4 regions of the Kineococcus terrestris genome follow, and region 3 is predicted to be linked to each of the others. Evidence: riboswitches for the same ligand, from Rfam matches in the RefSeq annotation. Region 3 holds a riboswitch; each other region holds the start of a gene.
What was found. Region 3 has a riboswitch for S-adenosylmethionine ahead of AB8M62_RS15300 (acyl-CoA dehydrogenase family protein). Riboswitches for the same ligand answer to the same signal wherever they lie in the genome.

Region 1: another riboswitch for S-adenosylmethionine. It lies ahead of AB8M62_RS17590 (ABC transporter ATP-binding protein); the one in region 3 lies ahead of AB8M62_RS15300 (acyl-CoA dehydrogenase family protein).
Region 2: another riboswitch for S-adenosylmethionine. It lies ahead of AB8M62_RS03035 (methylenetetrahydrofolate reductase); the one in region 3 lies ahead of AB8M62_RS15300 (acyl-CoA dehydrogenase family protein).
Region 4: another riboswitch for S-adenosylmethionine. It lies ahead of AB8M62_RS08420 (MetQ/NlpA family ABC transporter substrate-binding protein); the one in region 3 lies ahead of AB8M62_RS15300 (acyl-CoA dehydrogenase family protein).

The regions. Positions count from the first base shown of each region.
Region 1 covers NZ_JBEUEI010000038.1:5,312-8,776, reverse strand. The annotation lists gene AB8M62_RS17600 (ABC transporter permease) at 1-87, opposite strand, end outside; gene AB8M62_RS17595 (aliphatic sulfonate ABC transporter substrate-binding protein) at 84-1,112, opposite strand; gene AB8M62_RS17590 (ABC transporter ATP-binding protein) at 1,199-1,954, opposite strand; SAM riboswitch class I at 2,082-2,180, opposite strand; gene AB8M62_RS17585 (hypothetical protein) at 2,302-2,568, opposite strand; gene AB8M62_RS17580 (MBL fold metallo-hydrolase) at 2,684-3,465, opposite strand, start outside.
Region 2 covers NZ_JBEUEI010000003.1:82,756-86,220, forward strand. The annotation lists gene AB8M62_RS03020 (monocarboxylic acid transporter) at 1-490, opposite strand, end outside; gene AB8M62_RS03025 (DUF485 domain-containing protein) at 487-867, opposite strand; gene AB8M62_RS03030 (DUF8692 domain-containing protein) at 1,006-1,617, opposite strand; SAM riboswitch class I at 1,868-1,959, shown strand; gene AB8M62_RS03035 (methylenetetrahydrofolate reductase) at 2,020-3,027, shown strand; gene metE (5-methyltetrahydropteroyltriglutamate--homocysteine S-methyltransferase) at 3,024-3,465, shown strand, end outside.
Region 3 covers NZ_JBEUEI010000027.1:29,215-32,679, reverse strand. The annotation lists gene AB8M62_RS15305 (NADPH-dependent F420 reductase) at 1-327, shown strand, start outside; gene AB8M62_RS15300 (acyl-CoA dehydrogenase family protein) at 401-1,708, opposite strand; SAM riboswitch class IV at 1,769-1,879, opposite strand; gene AB8M62_RS15295 (AAA family ATPase) at 1,942-3,465, opposite strand, start outside.
Region 4 covers NZ_JBEUEI010000011.1:7,793-11,257, reverse strand. The annotation lists gene AB8M62_RS08425 (methionine ABC transporter ATP-binding protein) at 1-614, opposite strand, end outside; gene AB8M62_RS08420 (MetQ/NlpA family ABC transporter substrate-binding protein) at 616-1,554, opposite strand; SAM riboswitch class IV at 1,638-1,743, opposite strand; gene sufU (Fe-S cluster assembly sulfur transfer protein SufU) at 1,846-2,277, opposite strand; gene AB8M62_RS08410 (aminotransferase class V-fold PLP-dependent enzyme) at 2,277-3,465, opposite strand, start outside.

The DNA of each region.
Region 1 (3,465 bases), on a different contig from region 3:
GGCCCACGCGGCCGCCGGCACCCGGCGCCGGGCGCCCTCCGCGGCGGGCTCCCGCGGCGGCGCCTGCGTCCCGCTCAGGGCGCTCACGAGGACGCCGCCTGCGCGAACTGCGGGGCGAACAGGCCCTCCAGCGCCGTGCGGGCCTCCTCCTCCGAGCGCACGTCACCGGTCTCGACCATCAGCGGGACGATCGCCTCCAGGACCTGCGCCTGCGCGTCGCCCGGCTCCAGGTCGACGAAGCTGGTGCGCTCCAGCACCAGCGCGGCGACCTCGTCCTCCTGCTGCGCCTCGGCGGCGTACAGGGCCTGCAGGTCGGCCGGGTTCTCCAGCGCCCACGCGCGCGCCTGCGCGTACGCGTCGACGACCTGCTGCGCCAGCTCCGGGGACTCCTCGATGAACTGCTCGCGCGCGTTGAGCATCCCGTAGGTGTTGAAGTCGACGTTGCGGTACAGCAGGCGCGAGCCCACCGTCAGCTCCGAGGCCGCCATGTTCGGGTCCAGGCCCGCCCACGCGTCCACGTCGCCGCGCTCCAGCGCCGCGCGGCCGTCCGGGTGCTGCAGGTTGACGATCTCCACGTCGGCGCCCGACAGGCCCGCCTCGGCCAGCGCCTGCTGGAGGAAGAAGTACGGGTCCGTGCCGGTGGTGGCGGCGATCCGCGTCCCGCGCAGACCGGCCACGTCGGTGATCGGGGAGTCCGCGCCGACGACCAGCGCCGTCCACTCCGGCTGGGAGTACACGGCGATCGTCTGCACGGGCGAGCCGTTCGCGCGGGCCTGCAGGACGGCCGAGCCCGCGGTGGAGGCCACGTCGAGGTTGTCGTTGCGCAGGAACTCGTTGGCGCGGTTGCTGCCCAGCGACTGCTCCCACACGACCGTCAGGCCGGCGTCCTCGAGGATCCGCTGCTCGCGCACCACCAGGCTCAGCGGGTTGTAGAGCGCGTAGTCCAGGCGGACGGTGTCGCCGCCGCCGGAACCCGAGCCGGAGCCGGCGCCCTCGGTGGCGACGGCGCCGGTGCTGTCCTCGCCCTGCACGCAGGCGGCGGCACCGAGCGCGACGCCGCCGAGGGCGAGGCCGAGGGCGGTGCGGCGGGCGAGGGGACGGGGGGTGCGCAGCACGGGGTTCCTCCAGGCAGGGACGAGCGGCGGTCCGGGACGGACCGGCGCTGCGGGGGGGGTGGAGCGGTGGTGAGGGGGGCGGGTCAGGCGTGCCGGGGCACGCCGAGGAGCTCCAGGAGCTCCACGCGGTGGGCGGCCAGCTCGGCGTCGCCGCGGTCGCGGGGGCGGGGCGCCGCCACGCGCAGGTCGCGCACCACGCGGGCGCCCTCGGCACCCTCGGGGGTGCCGAGCACGAGGACGCGGTCGGCCAGGTGCAGGGCCTCGTCGACGTCGTGGGTGACGAACAGGGTCGTGGCGCCCGTGCCGCGCTGGACGTCGTCGAGGAGGTCCTGCATCTTCAGCCGGGTCAGCGCGTCCAGCGCCGCGAACGGCTCGTCGAGCAGCAGCACGCCGGGCCGGCGCACCAGGGCGCGCGCCAGCGCCGCGCGCTGGGCCATGCCGCCGGAGACGCGGCGCGGGCGGTGCCCGGCGAAGTCGGCCAGGCCGACGGTCTCGAGCTGGTGGGCGACGCGCTCGCGGCCCTCGGCGCGCGGGGTGCCGCGCGGCAGGCCGAGGGCGACGTTGCCGGCCAGGTCGCGCCAGGGCAGCAGGCGCGGCTCCTGGAAGACGACGGCGCAGCGGTCGCTGACGTCGCGCACCGCCTCACCGCCGACCGCGACCTCGCCCGCGGTGGGCAGGTCCAGGCCGGCGACCAGGCGCAGCAGCGTGGACTTGCCGCTGCCGGAGGCGCCGAGGAGGGCGACGGTGGACCCGGCCTCGACGACGAGGTCGACGTCGGCCAGCACCCGGTGGGTGCCGCGGGCCGTGCCGAAGGAGCGCCCGACCCCGCGCAGGACCACGTCGGCGGGCTGCAGGGCGTCGGCGCGCGCGGTGGTCGCCGCGTCCGTGGGGGCCGTGGCGGCGGTGCGGGGAGCGCGCTCGGGCGCGGTCTCGTGCGCGGTCGCGGGACCAGGGGGCAACTCGGCTCCTCCATCGGTCCTGGCGTGAGCACCGTGCCCGGGCCCGAGGGCCCGGAGGTTGCTGCGGCGTCGTCGAGCCAGGTCTCTCGGCCGCTCTGGATGGTTGCACCATCAAAGGCCGAGGGGGGAGCCGTGTCAAACCAGGGTGCCCCGGGCAGCCGACCGCGGCGCGCGGCGTCACCGGGCGTGAGCGGACGGCGCGCGGACCCCCGCGCCCGGGCCGGGCCTCAGACCGGGCGCGGGTCGGGCATCTGCTCGCCCAGCGGCCGGACGTCGGCGACGGCCCCGCCGTCGCCGTCGCGCAGCCAGCAGCCGACCGCGCGCAGGCCCAGGTCGGCCAGCGCCGCGTCGAGCTGGACCGGCTCGTAGTAGCCGTGCGCGGGCGGGTCGCTCAGCGCCAGCCGCGACAGCACGCGGCCGTCGTCGGTGCTGACCACGAGCGCCCGCTGCTCGTGGTCGAGCAGCGCCGTGAGGAAGGTGAACGCCTGGGCCATGACTCCCCCGTTCCCGTCGGGACCCGGTGTCAGCGGGTGTCCCTGCGACGGTACCCGCGAAGGGCCCGGCGCACGCGCGGATCGGCGGGACCGGTCCGCGTGTCGCCGCGGGGGCTCAGGCCCCGGGGGGCGGGGGTGCCGCGGGGGCGCGGTCGAAAGGCAGGACCTGACCGGGGCGCAGCACGACGGCCCGCACGTCCGAGCGGCGGGCCAGGCGGTCGGCGAAGTGGCGTCCCGGCGCCCACCAGCGGTCGCCCATCGTGCGCCCGAGCGCGACCGGCGCCAGCGTCCCCCAGTGCACCGGCACGGCGAGGGCCGGGCGCACGCGCGCCACGACCCGCGCGGCCTGGCGCGGGTCCAGGTGGTGCTCGCCGAGGGTGTGGCCCCAGCCGCCCACGGGCACGAGCGCCACGTCCGGGCCACCCTCGTGACCCGGGGCCGGGCCGCCGTCCACGGCCACCGCGCGGCGCGCGCGCAGCTGCGCCAGGACGGCGTCCTCCAGGCCGGGGAAGGGGCCGGTGTCGCCCAGCGCCCACACCGTCACGGGCACCCCGTCGGCGCGCGGGACCTCCAGCAGGTGGCCGACGGCGGCCGCGTCGCGGGGCGCGCCGGTCAGCAGGGCCAGGGTGCGGCCGCCGTCGTGGTGGGCGGGCAGCGCGGTGACGGCCACCTCGCGGCGCGAGCCGTCGAAGGCGCGCACGGGCAGGTGGACGGTCTGGCCGGCGCCCGCCTCCACGACGCGGCTGCCGACGGGGCGCAGCCGGTGCCGCAGCCAGCGCGCGGCCCCCGGCGGGGCGACGACCCAGTCCGCGTCCAGCGCGCGCAGCGAGGCGACGTCGCAGTGGTCGTGGTGCAGGTGCGAGACGACGGCGACGTGCGCGCGGGCGGAGTGGTCGG
Region 2 (3,465 bases), on a different contig from region 3:
GCGAGACCAGCCCGCCCGCGCCGGCCATCTGCGCCAGCAGGTAGAAGAAGGACACCGCCAGCGTCGAGATCGCCGCGGCCGTGCGCACGGGCCGCTCGCGCAGCCGGAAGCTGAGGACGTCGGCCATCGTGAAGCGGCCGGTGTTGCGCAGCAGCTCGGCGACCAGCAGCAGCGCCACCAGCCAGGCGACGAGGAAGCCGATCGAGTACAGGAACCCGTCGTAGCCGTACAGGGCGATGGCGCCGGCGATGCCCAGGAAGCTGGCGGCCGACAGGTAGTCGCCGGCGATGGCGACGCCGTTCTGCCGGCCGGTGAAGGCGCGCCCGCCGGCGTAGAAGTCGGCGGCCGTGCGGTTGTTCTTGCTGGCCCGCAGCACCACCGTCAGCGTGACGGCGACGAACGCGCCGAAGATGGCGATGTTGACCCAGGGGTTGCCGATGTCGGTCCCCGCGGCCGCCGCGGTGGACAGGCCCGTCGTCAGAGCGCTCACCGGACCCCCTCGACGCGCTGGCGCAGCTCCTCGGCCGCCGGGTCGAACCTCTTGTTCGCCCAGCGCACGTACACGGTGGTGATGGCGAACGTCATGACGAACTGGCTCAGCCCGAGCAGCAGCCCGATCGTGATGTTGCTGTCGCCCAGGCGCGTGCTCATGAAGCCGTGCGCGTAGTCGGCCAGCAGGACGTACAGCAGGTACCAGAACAGGAAGAGCGCGGTCAGGGGGAAGACGACGCGGCGGAAGCGCCGTCGCAGCGCGGCGAACTCGGGGGAGTCCTGGACCTCCTGGTAGGGCGTGCGCCCGTCCAGGGGCCCGGACCCGCCGGGCGGTTCGCCGGCCGGCCCGGACCGGCCGTGGTCGGTCGTGCTCACGGTGACCTCCTCGTCAGCGCCGGGACCCCGAGCCCCGGCTGTGAGGGCGCCGACGGTAGCTCGACGTCGAGACTCCCGGCCACCGAACGCGCCGAGAGGGCTTCCGGAAGACGTGCCCGTGCGCTCGCGCGAGACCCCTCAGCGGGCGGCGGGCGCCGTCGCGCGGCGCAGCTCGCGGGCGCTGACCGCGGTGAACCACGCCGTCCAGCACAGGACGGCGGCCAGCTTGCTGGCCTCCTCGTGCACCAGCAGGGACACGTCCAGCACGTCCACGAGCACCGAGTGCGCGAACCAGGCGCCAGCGGCGACGAGCAGCAGGCCGGTCAGCTCCCGCGCCCAGGAGCCGAGGAAGGTGAGGGCCCACACCGCCGCGGCGAGGCCCAGCGCGGCCATCGTCGCCTCCTCGGGCACCCCCTGCCACGCCAGCACGCCGTCGTGGAACATGAACAGGTCGTCCACGCCCATGGCCAGGGAGACCAGCCCGCCCCACAGGAGCAGGGAGGTGCGCCGGCGCGGCGCCCGGCCCCGCAGGACGAGGCCCGTCAGGACGCCCGCCGTCGCGGCGGCGAACCAGCCCAGCGCGCCGAGGTAGGTCACCCACCCGGCGTAGAACGTGAGCGGGTCCCCGGCGCGCGCCACCGCGAGGACGTCGCGCACCGCGACCCCGTACCACTCGGGCTCCAGCCCGATCACCACGGTCAGCGCCGCAGCGGCCGCGACGCTCGCCGCCACGACCGAGCCGACGAGCACCGCCTCCCCGTGCCCGCGGGCGGGCGCGACGGAGAGCTGAGCAGGGCCCTGGTCCTCCGCTCGGTGGCTGATCGGTGAACGCCGGGTGACCATCCGATGACTATGGCAGGTCCGCGCGAGACCCCGGCGCTCGGCGCGGGGGGCTGCGCGCCCGGCCGGCACCTCACCCGCCCGGGCGATCGAGCCCGCCCCGCGCACGGCCGACACGAAGGGTGTTGAAGCGCGGGCCCCGTGCCCCTAGCATCGACGCAGCCCATCCAGAGCGGTCGAGAGTCCTGGCTCCGTGACGCCGCAGCAACCCCCCGAGCCCGGGCGAGGGTGCTAACGCCAGGCCGATGGAGTTCAGATGTCGATGTCACGCACCCCCGCCACCCCCGCCTGCGCCGGCGCCCGGGCCCGGCGGTGAGCCTCGCCCCGCGCCTGCGGGGGACGGACCGGCCCACGGTCAGCTTCGAGCTGTACCCGCCGCGCTCGGCGGCGGGCGTGGACGCCGTGCACCGCACCGTGGCCGAGCTGTCCGCCGTCCTGCCGGACTTCTTCTCCGTCACCTACGGGGCCTCCGGCGCCACCCGCGGGCCCAGCGCCGACCTGGTGCGGCACGTGCTGGCCAGCACCCCGGTGCCCGTCCTGGCGCACCTGACCTGCGTGGGCGCCTCCCGCCGCGAGGTCGTCGAGCTGGCCACGGCGTTCTTCGACGCCGGGGTGCGCGACGTCCTCGCCCTGCGCGGGGACCCGCCGGCCGGGCAGGAGGACTGGCGCCCGCACCCCGACGGCGTCCACCGCGCCTGCGACCTCGTCGAGCTGCTGCAGGTCGCCGACCGGCGCCACCTCGCCCAGCGCGGCGGCGCCCGCCCCGTGGACGAGCAACCGCTGAGCATCGCCGTGGCGGCCTTCCCCTCCGGCGGGCCGGACGACCTGGCGGCCCTGCGCGCCAAGCAGGACGCCGGCGCCCACTTCGCCGTCGCGCAGGTCTGCTACCGCGCGAGCGAGTACGCCGACCACCTGGCGCGCGCCCGCGCCGCCGGGATCACGATCCCCGTGCTGCCGGGCGTCGTGCCCACCACCGACCCGGCCCGGCTGCTGCGCCTGCAGCAGCTGACCGGCGTGCCCGTGCCCCGCGAGCTGCTCGCCGTCCTGGAGACGGCGCAGGAGTCCGGGGACACCGCCCGCCGCCGCGCCGGCACCGCCTGGGGGGCGCGGCTGGTCCGCGAGCTCCTCGACGCCGGCGCGCCCGGCGTGCACGTCTACACCTTCAACTCCCACGACCACGCGCTGGACCTGCTCGAGGGCGCCCACCTCGACACGCGGACCCCGACGGTCCCGCCGGCGGCCGGACGGCCGCAGGCCGGCAGCTCCCCGGAGGCACCCCTCCCCGAACCCGCCGCGCAGCCGGCTGGAGGCACCGCATGAGCACCACCGACCACCCCACCACCGGACGCACCACCGCCTCGGCGCCGTGGGGCGCCACCGTCCTCGGCTACCCCCGCACCGGCCCGCGCCGCGAGGCGAAGAAGGCCCTGGAGGCCCTGTGGGCCGGGCGCGCCGACGTCGCCGCCACCGAGGAGGCCCTGGCCGCGGTGCGCGCGCGCACCCTGCGCCGCCTGAACGCCCTGGGCCTGCACGCGCACGACGCGTCCATCCCCTCGGCCGCCTCCAGCTACGACCACGTCCTCGACGCGGCCGTCACCCTCGGGGCCGTCCCGCCGCGCTTCGCCGACGTCGTCGGCCCCGACGGCCGCGTGGACGTCGCCGGGCGCTCCACCATCGCCCGCGGGCGCGGCGCCGACGCACCGCTGGAGATGACGAAGTGGTTCGACACGAACTACCACTACCTCGTCCCCGAGATCG
Region 3 (3,465 bases):
CCCGGCGCCCGCGTCGTCAAGGCCTTCAACAACATCTTCGCCGCCAACCTCGGCGTCCTGCAGCGCCCGGCGGGCTCGCCGGAGCGCACGACGCTGCTGACCGCCGGGGACGACGAGGACGCCGAGCGGGTCGTCGCCGCCTTCCTGGACTCCCTGGGCTACGACGTGCTCGACACCGGTTCCCTGGCCGACAGCTGGCGCTTCCAGCGCGACCAGCCCGCCTACGCCGGCGCGTACACGGAGGACGGCGACCCCGAGCGGCCGCGCCGCACCACCGGCGAGGACCTGCTGGCGCTGCTGGAGCGCGCCGACCGCTCGGTGCGCTGACCCCGGTCACCCGCACGACGAGCAGCGCCCCCGCCGCTCCCGCGGTGGGGGCGCCGCTCGTCGCGGCCCGGCCTCAGCCGCGGGAGGCGCCCCCGGCGGCCCGCACGGCCGCCGCGTCCACGGAGGCGTGCGTGCCGACGTCCCAGACGAACGGCGGCTCGGTGCCGTTGACCGACCAGTCGCCCACGATGCGCTGCTTGTAGATGACCGGGTTGTGCGAGGCGACGGTGCGGGCGTTGCGCCAGTGCCGGTCCAGGGCCCGCGCCCGGCTGGTCGCGGAGGCGCCCAGCGTGTTGAACAGCAGGGTCGCGGCGCGCGGCACGCTCTCGGACAGGACGACCTGCGCCTGCGCCGTGCGCACCTCGGCCTCCACGTTGGCGGCGCGGTCGGCGGCCGAGCCGCGCTCGTGGGCGGTGTCGGCGGCCGCCTGCACGGCCTCGGCGGCCGAGCGCACGAGGGCGCGCGCGGTGAAGGCCGTGGCCGAGACCTCCCCGGCGACGGCGAGGACCTGCGCGTCGTGGCGCACCAGCGGCGCCAGGCCGTGCGTGTAGCTGCGGGTGCGCGAGCGCACCTGCGCGCCGGTGTCGCGCTCGACGGCCTCGGCGACGCCGGCCAGGACGGCGAGCAGCACCAGCTGGTACAGCGCCGTCTGGTAGCGGAAGCGGTCGGTGAAGGGGGCGACGTCCTCGTCCTCGACGACCGCGCCGGTCAGCACGAGGGTGCCGGTGCCGGTCAGCTGCTGGCCGAAGCCGTCCCAGTCGTCGCTGACCCGCACGCCCGGCTGGTCGGTGCGCACGAGGACGGTGACGACCTCCTCGCTCCCGTCCGCGTCGACGCGTCGCGCGGTCGCGTCCGTCCAGTCGGCGAAGATCGTGCCGGTCGTGTAGTACTTGCGGCCGTCGACGACCCAGCGCCCCTCGCGCCGGGTCACCACCGTCTGCTGCTTCCCGGTCGTGGCGTCGCCCGTCTCGCTCCAGGCGTTGCCGACCAGCTCGCCGGCCACGACGCGCCCGATCCAGCGGGTGCGGTACTCCCCCGCCGGCAGGGACAGCAGGTGCTCGACCCAAGCCAGGTGCCCGCGGAAGACCTGCGGCAGGTTCGGGTCGGCGGCGGCCACGTCGACCAGCACCTCGGCCAGCCCGCGCACGTCCAGGCCCTCCCCGCCCTCCTCGACGGGCACCCGCAGGCGGCCGAAGCCGGCCGCCAGCAGCTCGCGCACCTGCTCGCGCGGCAGGACGTGCCCCCGCTCGCGCTGCACGGTGCCCTCGGCGATCCGCTCCAGCAGGGGCCGCAGCCGCTCCCGCACGGCGGTGAGCCGCTGCGCGGGGCTCGTCCCGGCGCTCGCGCGCTCAACGGTCTGGTCGTCGGTGGCGGTGCTCACCCGTCGCTCCTCACGGTCGTGGACGCTGAGGTGCGTCGGCCCGGGAGGCGCACGTGCGAACGCTCGTCCTTACCCGTGCGTCAGCACCAGGTCAGGTCATCACCCGGGGCACCCCACGACGTGGAGGGTTGCCGGCCAGCGAGCCGGGGCTTGACGCTGGCGCTCATGACCTGCGCGGAGCGTGCCACGAGCGCACCGGCGCTGTCGAGCGCCGGTGCGCCTGCGGCGGCGGGTCAGGCCGGCGGGCGCGGGCCGCTGGGCAGGACCGCCCCGTCACGCAGGTCCAGGACCCGGTCGGGCTCACCCGGCCCGCCGGCCCCGTGCTCGCGCGCGGCGGCCGCCAGCACGTCGGTGATCTCGTGGCCGATGAGCTCGTGGCGCTCCAGCAGCGCGTCGCGCAGGGCGGCCACCAGGTGGCGGTGGCGGCCCAGCAGCTCGCGCACGGCCTCCTTCTGCTCGGCCAGCAGGCCCTCGACCAGGCGCCGGCCCTCGGCGTCGCCCAGGACCCGGGAGACGAGGTTGCCGTCGGCGAAGGCGCCGTTCTGCACCGCGGCGAAGGAGACCAGCGTGCCGGCCATCCCGGCGGCGCCGACCATCTGCGCGGCCGTCGTCGTGGCGGCCTGCAGGTCGCCGGAGGGGCCGGTGGACACGTCGCCGAAGAACAGCTCCTCGGCCACCTGCCCGCCGAAGGCGATGCGGATCAGCCCGGCCAGCTCCGAGCGCGAGCGGGTGTAGACGTCCTCGACGTCGCCGTGGGCGAGCAGGCCGAGGGCGCTGGCGCGCTTGACGATCGTCAGCACGTCCAGGCGCCGGTGCGGGGCCACGAGGTGCGCGACGACGGCGTGCCCGGCCTCGTGGGTGGCGATGAGCCGCGCCTCGTGCGCGGTGTACCCGACGGGCTGGCCCAGGCCCACCTCGGTGACCAGGCGCGCGTGCTCCAGGTCCGCCCAGGACATGCCGTCGCCGCCGCGGCGCACGGCGTTGACGAGGGCCTCGTCGAGCAGGTTCTCGATCATCACGGGGCTGTAGCCGGAGGTGACACCGGCCAGCGCGTCGCGGCGCTCGGACTCGTCCAGGGCCGGCTCGTGGGCCTTGCGGGCCAGGAAGTGGTCCACCAGCTCGCGCCGGGCCGCCTTGTCGGGCAGGCCGAACACCAGGCGGCGGTCGAAGCGGCCGGGACGCAGCAGCGCGGGGTCGAGGGCGTCGGCGCGGTTGGTCGCGGCCACGACGAGGACCTCGGCGGGCTCGGTGCGCGGGCGGCGCAGCCGGCGCCCCTCGGGCAGGAAGCGGTTGGCCAGGTCGACCAGCGCGCCGCGCACCCGCTCCCCGGCCGTCGGCTCGTCGAAGGACTGCATCTGCACGAGCAGCTCGTTGACGACGCCGCTGGCGCCCTCGCTGCTGGCCAGGCGCTCCACGCGCACCGGCGCGGGCGCGCCCCCCGCGCCGGCCACCAGGCGCTCCAGCCCGCTCAGGCCGCCGCAGGAGAGCACCCCGGCGCTCGCGGGAGCGGTCTGGAGGGGGGTCGCGGACGACATGCCGCCGCGCGCGCCGGCGATGGCGTCGATCTCCTCGATGAAGGCGACGGCGGCGCCCTCGGCGCGGGCCGCGCGGCGCACGGCCTTGAAGTAGGAGCGGACCTTGCGGGCCGTCGCGCCGTACCACATGGACTGGAAGCTGGTCGCGGAGACGAAGAGGAACGGCACGCCCGCCTCGCGGGCCATCGCCTTGGCCATGTGCGTCTTGCCGGTGCCGGGCGG
Region 4 (3,465 bases), on a different contig from region 3:
ATCTCGTGGGTGATGACGACGACGGTGACGCCCAGCTCGCGGTTGACCCGACGCAGCAGGGACAGCACCTCGGTGGTGGTCTCCGGGTCCAGCGCGCTGGTGGCCTCGTCGGCCAGCAGCAGCGGCGGGTTCGTGGCCAGGGCGCGCGCGATGCCGACGCGCTGCTTCTGCCCGCCGGACAGCTGCTCGGGGTAGGCGTGGGCGCGGTCGAGCAGGCCCACGAAGTCCAGCAGCTCGGCGACCCGGGCGTCGTGCTCGCGCCGGGGCACGCGCGCCACCTTCAGCGGGTAGGCGACGTTGCCGGCCACGGTGCGGGAGCGGAACAGGTTGAACTGCTGGAAGATCATCCCGATGCGCTGCCGGGCGCGGCGCAGGTCCCTCTCCCCCAGCGTGGTCAGGTCCTGCCCGGCGACGACGACCCGGCCGCCGGTGGGGGGCTCCAGCGCGTTGAGCAGGCGCACGAGCGTGGACTTGCCGGCGCCGGAGTAGCCGATGACGGCGAGGACCTCGCCCTGCGCCACCTCGAGGGTGACGTCGTCCACGGCGCGGACGACGTCACCCCCCGGGCGCCGGTAGTGCTTGGAGACACCCTCCAGCGAGACGATGGCGGCCATCTCAGCCCTGCGCCGCCCGGGCGTCCTCCTCGATGGCGGCCAGCTGCTCCTGCAGGGTCGCGGCGTCCACGTCGCGGACCACGCCGCCGGGGTAGTCCTGCGAGAAGGCCTCCAGGACGGCCGGGTCGTGGAACAGGGCGGCCAGGTCCAGGTAGGTCTGGTCGTCGGCGTCCTCGGCGCGGGTGACGAACAGGTTCACGTACGGGGCGGCCTCGGGGCTCTCCGGGTCGTCGGCGAAGACGACGTCCTCGTCGGCCAGGTCCGCGCTGGTCGCGTAGTTGTTGTTGACGATCGCCGCCGCCACCGAACCGCTCTGCAGCGCGTTGGCGGTCTGCGAGGCGTCCAGGGACACCAGCTCCACCCGCGAGTCCTCCACGTCCTGCAGGTCGGAGAACGGCGTGCCGCCCTCGCGCAGGGTCAGCAGGCCGGCGGCCTGCAGCACGAGCAGGCCGCGGGCCTGGTTGATGGCGTCGTTGGGCAGCGCGACCTGGGCGCCGTCGGGCAGCGCGTCGGCGCTGTCGGCGGTGGTCGAGTACAGCGACAGCGGGTAGACGGCCGTGGCGCCGATGGGCTGCAGGTCGTCGCCGGCGTCGACGTTGTAGTTCGCCAGGTACTGGGTGTGCTGGAACTGGTTGATGTCCACCTCGCCCTGCGACAGCGCCGGGTTGGGCAGGCTGTAGTCGGTGAAGTTCACCAGCTGCACGTCCACGCCGAGGCGCTCGTCGGCCAGCTCGGTGTAGGTGCGCCAGAACGGCAGCGCCTGGTCGGACACGCCGATGCGCACGGTGCGCTCGCTCGCCGCGGTGGTGGCCGAGCCGCCGCCGCGGGTCAGCAGGACGCCGACGACGACCGCCACGACGACGACCGCGGCGACGATCCCGGCGATCAGCGGGGTGCGGCTCCTGGGCTTGTCGGGCAGGGAGGGGGTGGTGCTGCTCACGGTCTTCTCCTGGGGTCGGCGCCGTCCCCCGCAGTGGCGACGACGTCGTTGGGCCGCAGGACAGCTGGTCCGTCGAGGACCGGTTCACACGCTTGCGGGGCGACCCCGCCGGGCTTCCACCTGGGGCACCCCACCGCGGACGAGGGTTGCCGGTCAGCAAGCCAGGGCTTGTCGCTGACGCTCGATGCCGTGCAGGACAGTAGGCAGGCGCCGCTCACGCGGTCAAATCGGCGCTGAGAACCTCGCGGCGAGCGCGCGGGGAGGCTCCGCGGGGACCGCGGCGGACGGTGTTCAGGCGCGCTGGACGGCGTCGGCGAAGGCCGCCCAGCTGAGCAGGGCGCACTTGACCCGGGCGGGGTAGCGCGCCACCCCGGCCAGCGCGACGCCGTCGCCGAGGACCTCCTCGTCGCCGGTGTCGGCGCCGCGGCTGGTGAGCATCGCCTGCATCGCCGTGCGCACGGCCAGCGCCCGCTCGAGCGGCTGGCCGACGACGAGCTCGTGCAGCACCGAGGCCGAGGCGCGGCTGATGGAGCAGCCCTCCGCCTCGAAGGAGACGTCGCGCACGACCTCCCCGCCGGGCGCGCCGGCCAGGTCCAGGCGCAGCGTCACCTCGTCCCCGCACACGGGGTTCACGTGGTGCACCTCGGCGGAGAACGGCTCGCGCAGGCCGGCCCCCTGCGGGTGCTTGGAGTGCTCGATGATCAGCTGCTGGTACAGGTCCATCAGGCGAACACCTCCCGCGCGCGGTGCAGCTCGCGCACCACGGCGTCCACCTCGGCGGCGGTGTTGTACGGGCCGAAGCTGACCCGCGTGGTGGCGGCCAGGCCGAGGGCGCGGTGCAGCGGCCAGGCGCAGTGGTGCCCCGTGCGCACGGCGATGCCGGCGTCGTCGAGGACCTGCCCGACGTCGTGCGGGTGCACGCCCTCGACGGCGAAGGAGACCAGCGAGGTGCGCTCGGCGGCCGCGCGCGGGCCGACCACCCGCACCCACGGCAGGTCGTCCAGGGCGTCGAGCAGGCGGGCGGTCAGCGCGCGCTCGTGGGCCTCCACGCGCGCCATCCCCCAGCCGGTGAGGTAGTCGACGGCCGCGTGCAGGCCGACGGCCTGCGCGGTCATCGGCACGCCGGTCTCGAACTTCTGCGGCGGGGGCGCGAACGTGGAGCCCTCCATCCGCACCGTCTCGATCATCGAGCCGCCGGTGAGGAACGGCGGCATCGCCTCCAGCACCTCCCCGCGCCCCCACAGGACGCCGATGCCGGAGGGGCCGAGCATCTTGTGCCCGGAGAACGCGGCGACGTCCACGCCGAGGGCGGGCAGGTCCACGGGCAGGTGCGGGACGGACTGGCAGGCGTCCAGGACGCTCAGCGCCCCGGCGGAGCGGGCGGCGGCCACCACCCGCGGCACGTCGGTGAGGGCGCCGAGCACGTTGGAGGCGTGGGTGACGGCGACCACGCGGGTGCGCGGGCCCACCAGCGCCTCGAGGGCGTCCAGGTCCAGGTGGCCGTCCTCGCGCACCCCCGCCCAGCGCAGCACGGCGCCCGTGCGCAGGCACAGCTCCTGCCAGGGCACGAGGTTGGCGTGGTGCTCGGCCTCGGTGACGAGCACCTCGTCGCCCTCGCGCAGCACGAACGCCGGGTCGACGGGCCGGGCGGAGCGCTGGGCCAGCGCGGTGGCGGTGCTGAAGGCGTGCGCGACGAGGTTCAGCGACTCGGTCGCGTTCTTGGTGAGCACGACGTCGGCCGGGCGCGCGCCGACGAAGCCGGCCACGGCGGCGCGGGCTCCCTCGAAGGCGTCGGTGGCCTCCTCGGCGAGCTGGTGGGCGCCGCGGTGCACGGCGGCGTTGCGCTGCTCGTAGAAGTCGCGCTCGGCGTCCAGGACCTGCCGCGGCTTCTGCGAGGTGGCGCCGGAGTCC